DNA from 2 places in the Exiguobacterium sp. s183 genome. Region 2 is predicted to be linked to the other one. Evidence: a T-box and tRNA genes for the amino acid it is inferred to sense, from the RefSeq annotation. Region 2 holds a T-box; the other holds one or more tRNA genes.
What was found. The T-box of region 2 lies ahead of ileS (isoleucine--tRNA ligase). A T-box ahead of a tRNA ligase gene usually reads a tRNA of that ligase, here a tRNA-Ile.
Positions count from the first base shown of each region.

Region 1: it has a tRNA-Ile gene. The T-box ahead of ileS (isoleucine--tRNA ligase) is inferred to sense a tRNA for this amino acid. The anticodon was not compared.

Region 1 is NZ_JACSKN010000001.1:227,742-234,457, reverse strand. Features, by position in the region: gene KNP62_RS01150 (peptidoglycan D,D-transpeptidase FtsI family protein) at 1-647, opposite strand, end outside; gene KNP62_RS01145 (superoxide dismutase) at 804-1,412, opposite strand; gene KNP62_RS01140 (alpha-amylase) at 1,497-2,969, opposite strand; tRNA gene KNP62_RS01135 (tRNA-Ile) at 3,083-3,156, opposite strand; tRNA gene KNP62_RS01130 (tRNA-Met) at 3,164-3,237, opposite strand; gene KNP62_RS01125 (Na/Pi cotransporter family protein) at 3,345-4,988, opposite strand; gene KNP62_RS01120 (hypothetical protein) at 5,169-5,627, shown strand; gene KNP62_RS01115 (methyl-accepting chemotaxis protein) at 5,646-6,716, opposite strand, start outside.
Region 2 is NZ_JACSKN010000001.1:990,599-997,314, forward strand. Features, by position in the region: gene ileS (isoleucine--tRNA ligase) at 1-2,581, opposite strand, end outside; T-box leader at 2,634-2,853, opposite strand; gene KNP62_RS05275 (DivIVA domain-containing protein) at 2,857-3,405, opposite strand; gene KNP62_RS05280 (YlmH family RNA-binding protein) at 3,425-4,195, opposite strand; gene KNP62_RS05285 (YggT family protein) at 4,199-4,468, opposite strand; gene KNP62_RS05290 (cell division protein SepF) at 4,473-4,943, opposite strand; gene KNP62_RS05295 (YggS family pyridoxal phosphate-dependent enzyme) at 4,967-5,620, opposite strand; gene pgeF (peptidoglycan editing factor PgeF) at 5,617-6,378, opposite strand; gene ftsZ (cell division protein FtsZ) at 6,432-6,716, opposite strand, start outside.

The DNA.
Region 1 (6,716 bases), 760 kb from region 2:
TTTTCTTCAATGACCGCCATCTCTTTTGGGCTTGCGCCGATTTTGATGACTTGTGGGTCGAGGGCATAGCCGCTCTCCATATTATGTTTGATCGCGATGATTTCTTCTGTCGCATCATCGAACGTGATCTCTTCTTCTGTGATGGAGTCGAGTAAGAGCCGGTCTACGTCTTGGTTGGACAATGCAGCCCGCTCGTCTTCCGGTAACTCCTCTAACAATGCTTGCGTACGTTCTTGAGCGAGTTCTGGATTCGTTGCAATCCAGTAATCCTTGCGGTCACGTTCCGTCATTTTGCGATCTTCTTTCGGAATATCGACGATTTCCGACAACTTTTTGGCGACATCTAAGCGTTCATCCGCTTTCGTCACTTGCGAACGACGGTACATGATCGAGTAGTTTGAAATCGTATCCGCAAGCACTTGACCGTTACGGTCATAAATCTTCCCTCGTGGTACCTCGTATTTAATCTTACTCGACTCAGTTTTTTGAACTTCACGTGCAATCAATTCCCCATTCACAATTTGAACGACGCCTAATCGAAAGATTAGCGTTGCAAATAGAACGAAGACGATGAAAAATAACAAATTTAAACGTAACGGTAAGTGGTTTCGCCGTTTCTTCGGCACTTTTACACGATTTTTTGCCAAGTCCGTTATCTCCTTCCACAATCGATTCCTTCTATAGTATAGCGTACACGGTCATCTACTATTTTGTCCGTTTTTCACTATATCATAATTTGTTTACAAATTAATGAAAGACACAAAAAAACCCGAGACTCTATGAAGAATCTCGGGACAAACGACTTATTTTGCGTCAGCGTACAATTTCGCAACATAATCCCAGTCGATGACGTGGAAGAATGCATTGATATAGTCAGGACGACGGTTTTGGTAGTTCAAGTAGTAAGCGTGCTCCCAAACGTCAAGTCCGAGGATTGGCGTAACACCTTCCATGATCGGTGAATCTTGGTTTGGTGTAGACGTCACTTCAAGTTTGCCGTTCTTCACGACGAGCCATGCCCATCCTGAACCGAAACGAGTAGTTGCAGCTTTTGTGAACTCGTCTTTGAATGCATCAAAGCTACCGAATGACTCGTCGATTGCAGCAGCGAGATCGCCAGAAGGTGTCCCGTTCTCGTTTTTCTTCAAGAGTTTCCAGAAGAACGAGTGGTTCCAGTGACCGCCACCATTGTTACGGACAGCAGTTTGAATGTCAGCAGGAAGCGAATCGATTTTTTGAAGCAAGTCTTCTAGTGAAGAGTACTCCACGTCTTTTCCTTCGAGTGCATTGTTTACGTTTGTGACGTAAGTGTTGTGGTGTTTCGTGTGGTGGATTTCCATCGTGCGTGCGTCAATGTGTGGTTCGAGTGCATCATATGCGTAATCAAGTTGTGGTAATTCAAATTTAGCCATTACTAAAATCCCCCTTAAAAGTGTTTTGAACAACGTTCGTTATAAATGTAACAGATTTGTGACGGTCGACTCAATTGTAATGCCTCACTCTACATCTTCTTCTGGTAACGCCCAGACCGAAATAGATCCCGCCGCCACTTTAAATACCCCAAATCCTTCCTCATCAATCTCAATTTTATCTTCTCGAGTATTTGTCAAGTCGACCCATGTTTCGCCAGCTCGCTCTTCCCCGACGAACATTCGCTTTTCAGCCTCGTCCGAAGTTGAGATGAGAACGGCACATCCTGAACGCTCGATCTCCTCTACACCTTTGCGTACCCAGCCGATGACGTTTGCATCATCGAAGTAATCATCCTGTTCCCCGTAAGCTTTTTCCCGACGGGCATAAAGAAGTGTATCAATGGCAAGTTTCATCCCATCAGTCGGGTGAGGGCCGTCGATGCCGTAGTAATCCCCATAGAAGACACATGGATAGCCATCTTTACGTAGCAAAACGAGACCGTATGCGATTTGCTTGAACCAATCTTTTACCCATGACTCGAGTGCCTCTTCAGGTTGTGAATCGTGATTGTCTACAAACGTCACTGAATGAAGTGGGTGTGACTGGACGAGCGTATCATCAAAAATGGTGCGCATATCGAATGCGGCCCCTTCCTCTGACGCCTGATGTAATTTATAGTGGAGCGGAACATCGAATAGATCGACATGGTAATCGATGTTATCAAGAAATTCACGGCATGCGTCAAGATCAGACTTCCAGAACTCTCCGACGAAATAGAATTGATCGCTTTTCTCTTCACGCATCGTTTGACTGAACTCTTTCACGAAGTCATAGTTGATGTGTTTGATTGCATCCAATCGGAATCCGTCACATTTCGTTTCCTCAATGAACCATTTACCCCAGCTCAACACTTCTTCCCGAACTTCAGGATGATGATAATCGATGTTTGCGAACATCAAATAGTCATAGACACCGAATTCGTCATCGACATTGTCGTTCCATCTTTTATTCTCTCCAACGATAAAGAAGATGCCAGAACGGTCTGTCGCTGCATCATAGTCGGTGCCGTTAAAATGTGTGAAGTCCCATTTAAATGTAGAATACTTCCCATCACGAGCTTCATAATCAAACTTCGTCCATCCTTCGATTTCAAAAGGCTCGTCAGACAGCACTTTCGTGCGATCATTTTGATCCACTTCGAGCACGTCAAACTTCTCGGTGGCATCCGCGCCTGCTTTATGGTTCATGACGACGTCCATATAAATTTGCATCCCTAGCTCTTGCTGACAAAAAGTTGTCGCTTCAAGAAGCTCTTTTTTTGTTCCGTATTTCGTGGCAATCGATCCTTTTTGATCGAACTCACCTAAATCGTATAAGTCATAGATGCCATAGCCTGTGTCTTCACCGCTTTGCCCTTTTGTGACAGGTGGTAACCAAAGCGCCGTAATTCCAGCTTTATTTAAATCTTCAGCTCTCTCTTTTAACCGCTTCCAATGTTTTTGATCCGCTTCGACATGCCATTCAAAAAACTGCATCATGGTGTGATTTCGTTCCATTTTGTCCGCCTCATTTCATATTTTTCAAAAAACAAAATGCTAACGACTATTTACCCACGAAATTTAGATTGAAAACAAAAAAACAACTTTCACAAAATGAAAGTTGTTTCAAATGGACCCTGTAGGACTTGAACCTACGACCGGACGGTTATGAGCCGTCTGCTCTAACCAGCTGAGCTAAGGGTCCTTATAAGTAGCGGCGGAGGGAGTCGAACCCACGACCTCACGGGTATGAACCGTACGCTCTAGCCAGCTGAGCTACACCGCCATGTTGTTATACAGTAATAATATACTGAATATGCTCCATACTGTCAAGGGAAATTCCTTTCCATTGAAAAGAAAAGCACTCCAACGTGTAGTTGGAGTGCTTCATCTTTATACAGTCACTTCGTTTGCATCTTCGAGCGTGATTTCTGTGATGTTCATGGCATGGTCACCAATCCGCTCAAGGTTTGAGAGCATGTCGACGAAGAACATACCTGCTTGTCCATCACAAGCACCCGTGTTCAAACGAACAACGTGGTTTTTACGGAATTGACGCTCGAGCATGTCGAGTTTCGCTTCCATTTCGATGACTTTACGTGCTTCGACCATGTCACCGCTTGCTAACGTCTGAAGTGATTTCTCTAACGTTTCGCGTGTGAGGTCATACATTTCAGTCAATTCTTTTTGAGCATCTGCCGAAAGTGTTACTTTTGTAGCTGTCTTATAGTCAATCAACTCAATGATGTTTTCAACGTGGTCACCGATTCGTTCGATGTCGTTGATCGCATGCATGAGCGTCTTGTGCTCTTGTGATTCTTGCTCTGTCAAATCAACCGCAGCCAATTTGACGAGGTAATCTGTGATTTTCGCATTCAACGAGTTTAACGCTTCTTCGATATGCGCAGACTTTTCAGAATGTTTTTTATCTCCTGTTGTCAAATAGTTACGCGCTTCGTCGAGACCAAGTTTTGCGAAATCGCCCATACGGATGACTTCGTATTTCGCTTGTTCCACTGCAATCGAAGGAGATTGCTGAATGAAGATTGGGTCCAAGTGCTGTGCTTTCGTATCGACAATTGAATCCTCACCAGGCACCAGTTTCGTCACAATCCAAGCAATCGTTCCAATGAACCAGAACTGAATCAATGTGTTGACGATGTTAAACGTACCGTGAGCGAACGCAATTTGCATCTTGTCTTCAATTGCCAAGAAGTCTGTAATCCAATATATATAGTTTGTGAACGGAACTAACAAGATCATGAAAATCGTCGTTCCGATTAAGTTAAAGATAACATGTGCTGCAGCTGCGCGACGTGCGGCAACCGATGCACCAATCGATGCCAAAATGGCAGTGATCGTCGTACCAATGTTGTCACCAAACAATACTGGAAGAGCGGCACCTAACTCAATTGAACCACCCGCATAGAGCTCTTGCAAAATTCCGATTGTTGCAGAAGACGATTGGACGATGACTGTAAATACAGTACCAACGATGACTCCGAGGAACGGATTGTCACTCATTGATTGCGTCAAGTCGATGAAATACTCACTTGAGCGAAGCGGACGCATCCCGTCACCCATCAACTCTAGACCGTAGAACAATGCCCCGAGCCCGAAAATGACTTGTCCAAGGTGTTGGAAACGTTCTTTCTTAAAGAAGAAGAGTAAGACTGCACCGATTGCAATCATCGGGAGTGAATATGCACCGACATCGAATCCGATGATAAATGCCGTCACTGTTGTACCGATGTTTGCTCCCATGATGACTCCGATTGCTTGACGGAGTGTCATGAAGCCCGCACTAACAAGTCCGACTGTAATAACGGTTGTACCAGAAGAAGATTGAATCAATACAGTAACGATGATTCCGGCGAGTACACCGAGGAATGGATTCGTTGTATACTTATCTAGGATGTCACGCAGGCGATTCCCTGCAGACTTTTGGAGTCCGTCTCCCATCGATTTGATCCCGAAGAGGAAGATCCCTAGACCTCCAAAAAACATGAATAACATTTCTTGCAAATTGTATTCCACGATTTTTGTACTCCTTTTAATTAAGAATTGGTTGGATTTGCTTGGTTTTTAATGCCCTACTCATTATGCCTTCATCGGCATCTTCATGTAAACACGTTTTATGTAAAAGTTTTATTAAAACACTGTACTATTTTTAATGATTTCTACCACATTGTAATATAACAGATTGGAGTTCTTTGCATGTTGTCCACTATTTTCACGTTTCTCCGCACGAGTTTAGTCCCATCTAAGCGAGCGCTTCGCCTTCGACTCGCTCCGCTTCACGCCTATATGGGGGCCACTTTTGTATTGGCGCTACTCATTACCGTCTTGGACTTCATTGTGATTCGTCCTGACTTTTTCATTCCGATGTGGCTCTTCTTACATGGGTTCGCCATCTTCTTTTTCTACTTGATTTGGGTCGCAATCATGGCCTTGTATGTCCAACTGTTTACGAGAGTCTACTCAAAAAACATGTGGGCCTATCGTCAAGCTTGGCCGTATACCGTGTCGATGACATTCGTTCCGACAATTATATTGGTTGCGCTGTACCACATGAATTCATCTCTTATGTGGATTGGCGTGCTGTTTGGACTCGGCTATATCACCTATCCATTAACGAAAGTACCTCAAAAAAAACAACGACGAGCGTCTTCGTAACCGCTCGTCGTTGTTTTTTTATGCTGGAGAGAGTTCCTCAAGCGTCTGATTCAGTGCCTCACTTTGATCACTCAAATCCGCACCTGCTGATTGTAAAGATGACTGTACGTGTGACCACCGCTCTACACCTTCGTTTAGTTCGAGTAATTTTCGTTCAAGTAACGAACTGATTTCTCGCAATTGCTCATTGGATTCGATTAATTGCAAAAGCTGTCTCCCGGTATGAGACGTTTGATCCGTGATGGACTGAAATTCATCTAACTGAACCTTGATCTCATGGTCAATCGTCCCGATTCCAATCTCCACCCGAGACACTGCATCTTTTAATAGATGAACTTCTTTTATAAAGTCGTTGACTTCCACCAACAAGTCTTTTCGTTCTTCGTTCAATGCTTCGATTGCATCCACAGCGAGAAGTGTCGCTTCATTCGTCATTTTCGCCAACTTCCCAACTTCATTGGCCACAACCGCAAATCCTTTCCCATGTTCGCCTGCACGGGCTGCCTCGATCGATGCGTTTAGCGATAGCATCTTCGTAGCTGTCGACACCGAGAGGATACTCTTCAGCGCCTCATCCGCTTTTGAAGAATTCGATTCACTATCCACAAGCTTTTGTTGAATGCTCTCCACTTGATGCTCGACATAATGACTCGCTTCTTTCACAGAAGAGAATGTTTCAAGCTCTTCATGTAAAATTGACTTCAGTCGATTGCCACGTTCATCCACACTTGAAATTTGATGTTCAAGCGTTTCGATTTGCTGCGTGACCTCCCTCATTTTGAATGTGGAATCGCTCGTCACCGACTGATACGAATGACTCGTATGTTCAACGGTAGCCGCAACTTCACGAAATTGTTCCACTTGATGTTGGCTGTTCATCAGCTCTTGTTTAAAAATCGGAAGACTTTGATGGAACGCACTCGCTGTCTTATCCATCATGTCCATGGACCGGTTCCATAATTGAATGAACGTGTTGAACTCGGTTTCGAGTATATGGATTTCTTTGGATTTTGCTCCAAGTGCCACATCGTCGAATCGGCGTGTTTCAACGGCGTGGCGCAATGAATGGGCCAATATACTCAACGGTTT
Region 2 (6,716 bases):
CCGTCTCAGCCCATTCTACTTGTGATACTTGAAGCAACTGACTGACGTTATCGATTGTTTCCAATAACGCCGCAGTCTCTGCTTTCGGTGCGAGAATCAATTTCGCCTCGAGCGGTTTCCCGATCAATTTCTCGCCACGTGCGATTTCGATTGCTTTGAGGACATCGTCACGGAAGACGAGGAATTTCGACCATTTCTCAAGCAACGCTTGCTCATCAGCAGTCAATGCATCCACTTCTTCTAGATCTGTCAAGAAGATGCTTGCTTCCGACTTCCCAGGCACCTCTTTCCACGCCTCATCAGCAGTGTGTGGAAGGACTGGAGCCAAGAGCTTCGTCAAAAGGACGACCGCATCGTACATGACCGTCTGAACGGCACGACGGCGGAGATCGTCTTCACGCTCGATATAAAGGATATCTTTTGTGAAGTCGAGATAGAACGATGACAACTCGTTAACGCAGAAGTTATGAACGAGATGATACACCGCCATGAAGTCAAACGTGTCATACGCTTTGACCACTTTTGCTTGGAGCTGTTTGAGTTTCGTTGCCATGAAGCGGTCTGCTTCTGGCATGTCATTGAATGCGACACGCATCGACGGATCAAATCCGTTCAAGTTTCCAAGAAGGAAACGAATCGTGTTACGCATCTTCCGGTATACTTCTGACACTTGTTTAAAGTTGTCGTGTGAAGCGCGAACATCAGACTGATAGTCGACTGACGCGACCCAAAGGCGTACGATTTCAGCACCATATTGCTTCACGAGATCGTTTGGCGCAATCGTGTTACCGAGTGATTTCGACATCTTACGTCCATCCCCGTCAAGAACGAAACCGTGGCTCAAGACGTTTCGGTATGGCGCTTTGCCCGTCGTCGCAACAGCTGTTGAGAGTGACGAGTTGAACCAACCGCGGTATTGGTCAGATCCTTCAAGATAAAGGTCTGCCGGGCGACGAAGGTTTTCACGTTCCTCTAATACACCAGCGTGTGAAGAACCTGAATCGAACCAGACGTCCATGATGTCGAGTTCTTTACGGAATTCGCCGTTCGGGCTGTTCGGATGCGTGAATCCTTCAGGAAGAAGGTCTTTCGCTTCACGCTCATACCAGACGTTCGAGCCGTGCTCACGGAATAAGTTTGCGACGTGGTCGATCGTCTCGTTCGTGATGATTTCCGTTCCATCCTCTGCATAGAAGATTGGGATTGGCACGCCCCATGCACGTTGACGACTGATGACCCAGTCTCCACGGTCACGGACCATGTTGTAAAGACGTGTCATTCCCCATTCCGGAACCCAGTTCACTTCTTCGATTTCACGGAGCATGTCTTCACGGAAATCTTTGATTGAAGCGAACCATTGTGGTGTCGCACGGAAGATGACCGGTTTTTTCGTACGCCAGTCATGCGGGTACGAGTGTTTGATGAACTTCAAGTTGAGCAAGTAGCCGTTCTCTTCAAGTTTCATCCCGATTTGTTTGTTCGCATCTTCATAGAACAACCCTTCAAAACCAGGCGCCTCAGCCGTCATGTAACCACGGTCATCGACCGGACAAAGGACATCCAAGCCGTAAGCCTGTCCGACACGATAGTCATCTTCCCCGTGCCCTGGCGCCGTGTGGACGAGTCCAGTCGCATCCGCTGTGACGTGATCGCCGAGCATGACGAGTGACGTGCGGTCATACAACGGATGTTGAGCCGTCATATATTCAAAGTCGCGACCGTTCCATGAACCGCTCACAGTGTAATCAGTCCAGCCGAGCGCAGTCGTCACTTCTTCAACGAGCGTCTCTGCGACGATATAGCCTTTTCCTTCGTGTTCGATGCGCGTGTACGTCAACTCATCACTCACTGCGATCCCGAGGTTCGCCGGGATTGTCCAAGGCGTCGTCGTCCAGATGACGAAATGATCGTCAGACGTCAATGTGTCTTTTCCGTCTACGACGCGGAATGCCACATAGATGGCTGGTGATTTTTTATCGTAATATTCGATTTCAGCTTCTGCGAGTGCAGACTCCGAAGACGGCGACCAGTAGACTGGTTTCTTTCCTTTGTAGATGTATCCTTTTTCAGCCATCGTCCCGAACAAGCGGATTTGTGCCGCTTCATATTCCGGAAGGAGCGTAATATATGGATTTTCAAAGTCAGCGAGAAGACCGAGACGTTTGAACTGTTCACGTTGCGAGTTCACTTGTTCCATCGCATATTCTGCACACTTTTCGCGGAATTCAGCGACCGTCATTTCTTTACGGTTGACGCCAGCTTTTTGAAGGGCGTTCTCGATTGGAAGACCGTGCGTATCCCAACCTGGAATCATTGGAGACTGGTATCCGTTCATCCCTTTGAAACGCACGATGATGTCTTTTAATACTTTGTTCATCGCATGTCCCATGTGGATGTCGCCGTTCGCATATGGAGGACCATCATGCAAGATGTATTGTGGTTTCCCTGCATTTTTTTCTTGCACCTTGTTGTAAAGGTCCATGTCTTCCCATTCTGTTTGCATCGCTGGTTCGCGTTTTGGTAAATTCCCACGCATTGCGAATTCTGTGTTTGGCATTAATAGCGTGTCTTTGTAGTTCATCGAAACTCCTCCATCAACATTTTTTAGAAAACAAAAAAACCAACCCATCCCTGATAGGGACGAGTTGGTTGACTCGCGGTACCACCCTACTAGTCTCACGTTCGTGAGACCGCTCTCGGTAACCGATAACGAGGTCAGGCGGTCACGCTTACTCTGGTTCAGCGTGACGACTCATAGGGGATACCGATTCGAGTCTTTCTCTTAGGCTCTCACCGTCCCTAAGTCGCTTCGTAGGTATGACTCGATCGACGCGTCCTACTCAACGTGTTGATCATTTATCCATGTTGTTCTTCATTCTGTGTGACTTCGTGGTCATTATACGCAAGTTCTGATCTATCGTCAAGAACCGTCTGCACAGGCGGCTCCCCGACAATCGTCTCCCACTCGGTGCTGTTTAAGAGCTCCATTTGTGCGTCGACGAGGACACGGAAACGTGTGCGATACAACTCGACTTTTTTGAGCATTTGAACGACTTCACGTTCTGCAAGTTGCTCTTTACGTGCCGCTTCTTCTTCACGAGCGTACGCTTCACGCTCCGCTTGTTTCAAGATGAGGCTCGCTTCTTTTTGCGCGTTGTTCTTCACTTCTTCCGCTGCTTCCTGTGCGACGATGATCGACTTGTTCAATGTATCTTCCATCGAGGAGAAGTAGTCAATGCGAGCTTGCATATCGTTGACAAGTTCTTCATACCGTCGATTCTCACGAATCAATAGTTCAAACTCTTTAATGATTTGATCTAAAAATTCATTGACCTCATCGATGTCGTACCCACGAAAACGGGAAGAGAATTCTTTATTATGAATATCAATCGGTGTCAACGCCATTCGACTTTCCTCCTAAAATTTAACGTATGGTCCCATACTGGATTTTAATCTTTTCACGTTTAGTCGAACCAAGGATCTCCATCATCTTAATACGACCGTATCCACGGACGGATAAAAGATCATCTGGTTCAAGCAAGAAGCTCGGATCTTCAATGACTTTATGATTCACTTTACAGTCACCGTGTTTCACGAGCGCCTGAGCTTTCTGACGAGATATGTTGAGTACCTCGCTCACGACCGTATCAAATCGTAACGAGGACACGATGCCGAAACCTTCGACCCACTCTGTTTTCGGAACGACGAGAATGTCTTCCTTCGCAACAGAAGAAATGCGAACTCTTGCTTTTCCGACACGTTCCAAGTTCATTTCGATGAACCCGACCGCTTCGCGGGTCGTAGCAAACTGGACGATTTCCTCTTCCAGGACGACGTCCCCAAACTTTTGACGCTTTAATCCAGCGTTCAGTAAAGTTCCAGTCACTTGTCGATGTGTCAGGTCAACAAATTTTGTCGGATATTCAATACGACGAATCTCAATTTCAAAATCATCGGTATTCAGCTCATAATACTCTGGCGCCAAAATCAGCCGACGTCGTTCAGCTCCTTCAAACCCGCCATCGTCGTGAATGACGAGCTGTTTACCGACAAGCTGTTTGACGATTTGCTGTTCGCGAGGGTCTAAAAAGTCCGTCAACTTCAATACATAGCTGTTCTCGACTTGTTGTACCCAATCCAACACTTGTTCAACGAACGCCCGTTCACTTGGTCGGTAGTGATCATAAACGCTCATACATCACCCGAAAATGGCAGCGATACCGGCTTGTGCCATCCGAAGCACGAACAATGCGACGATTGGAGAGATATCGAGCATGCCACCGATTGGTGGGATAATCCGTCGGAACGGTGCTAAAAATGGTTCACATAAAAACGATAAAATTTGTCCGAACATGGATTCACGTGCGTTCGGGAACCATGATAATAAGATATAGCCGATCAGGACCCAACTATAAATACCAAGCAAAGTACTTAACGTATTGCCTAAGGCAGGGATTACGTTTTCCATTCAGTTACCACCCTTTACTGTGAAGTTCATCCTCCGAAATCAAGTTTGAGATTGAACCAGTCAATTCGACATTGTTCGGAGTACACAGAATCGTGTTATGTCCAATCGAAGTCATCGATCCTTCTAGCGCATATACGACACCAGAAAGGAAGTTGACGACTTGACGTGATTGCTCTTTTGACATGCGCTGAAGATTGACGATGACAGCACGGTTTTCTTTCAATTGATCGCTGATATCTTGCGCTTCAGCGAATACACGTGGTTCAGCCAATACGACTTTCGAGCGTTCTTTCTTCTTCGTATTCAATGCCACGAGATTATTTGCTGATTTTGGGCGATCTTCTTGTCTCACGACCGCTGTTTCAGTTGAAGAAGTTGCTGATGTGTTTGCGATGGCAAACTCTTCTTCTTCGTATGTGCTGTTCGGATCTTCCTCGAGTCCAAAGAAATCTTTCATTTTGTTTTTGATTGACATAACGGATTCCTCCTTAAGATATATTATTGCACAAGTACGGTACCAATACGAACAAACGATGCGCCTTCTTCAATCGCGATTGGATAATCGTTTGACATCCCCATCGATAGCTCCGTGCAAGGGGCGTGTTCAAACCCTTTTGCGTTCACTTCATCACGTAATCGACGTAAACGACCGAACGTCTCACGAAGGATTGACTCTTCTTCCGTGAACGGTGCCATCGTCATCAAACCGATGATTCGAATGTGAGGATACTGTTTACAGTTCTCGATGAAAGGCATAACTTCCTCTATTTCAAGACCATGTTTTGAATCTTCTCCTGACGTATTCACTTGAACGAAACAATCAATCGTCTCGCTCGCTCGTTTATCGATTTCTGCAGCGAGTGATAAACGGTCCAATGAGTGAATAGCTGCCACGTGATCGATGATTTGTCTCACCTTACGTGTCTGTAACGTGCCGATGAAGTGAAACTTTGCGTCTTCTGGCATGCCGTTCACTTTTTCAAGTAAGGAATCTGGACGATTTTCACCGAAGTCACGAATTCCTTCTGCGTAGAGAGCATTGGCCACGTCTACGCCTACCGATTTCGTGACGGCAATCAAAGTAGGCTCCACATCTTGAACGTGGGCTGCCATGATAGATTGAACTTGTTTTACGTTATCTGAAATACTCACAATTTACGCTCCTTGACGATGACTGCCGCAAACCGACGTTTCGTTTCTCCGTCTCGATACGAGAAAAACGGAGTATTTGCGCCAGTCGATAAATTCGATTGCATGACGGACGCGTCATGTTCGTTTGCCAATACTTCATTGACTGCTTGGAGTGACAACAAGGCGTGGTCGCCCGACTCCTGTCGAACGGCTTTTTGATAGGCAGTCGGCGAAACGGATTGAACCGCGTCTAGCACTCGACGATCAACCTCATATTCATTCCCAGCAATCGCTGGACCGACGAGCATGTCCACTTCTGTCGCATCGATGCCTTGATCTTCAAACGCTTGGATCATGGACGTGACGATATTGCCGACGGTCCCTTTCCAACCCGCATGAGCGACACCGATGACTCCATGGTCTTTCGCACAGAAAAAGAGAGGTACGCAATCTGCAAAGACGAGAGCGAGCGGCAAAGCTTCTTCTTTTGTGATGAGTCCGTCTGTTTGCGAAATTGCCTCGTCATATCGAAATGCACCTTTGCCCTTGTCCGCTGAATCCACGCTTTGGACCGTTATCCCGTGCACTTGGTCGGCCCAAACAGAGTCTTCTAGCGAAAGATTCGCCTGTCGAAAGAACCATTGACGATTTTGAATGACTCCATCAATATCATCGCCGACATGAAGACCAACGTTTCCGGCATTGTGTCCGTTCGTCCGTGTCGTCACGTAAGCATGATAGCGATTCGTTTCGGTTTCCCATGTATGTAACAGTTGCATCGGTTTCTCCTTTTTTAGAAAAAGGGATGCCGAGTCACGGCACCCCTTGTTGTTTAGTTACGGCGTTGTCTCACGAACGCAGGGATGTTGATCGTCTCGTCTGGGACGTCTCCTCCATACACTGGGCGATGGAAGTTCCCTTCGTCTTGTTGAGCCGCTTCATTTGCTTTTGGTTGGGGTTCCTTGTTCTCAACCTCTGGCTGTTTTTTCGGCTGCTGAAGGAACGGGTTCGCCCCTTGTGTTTCCTCAGCAAATTCAGTTGCGATCACGGTGACGATGATTTCATCGTTCAAGTTTTCGTTGATGACTGAACCGAAGATCAAGTTCACTTCTTCATC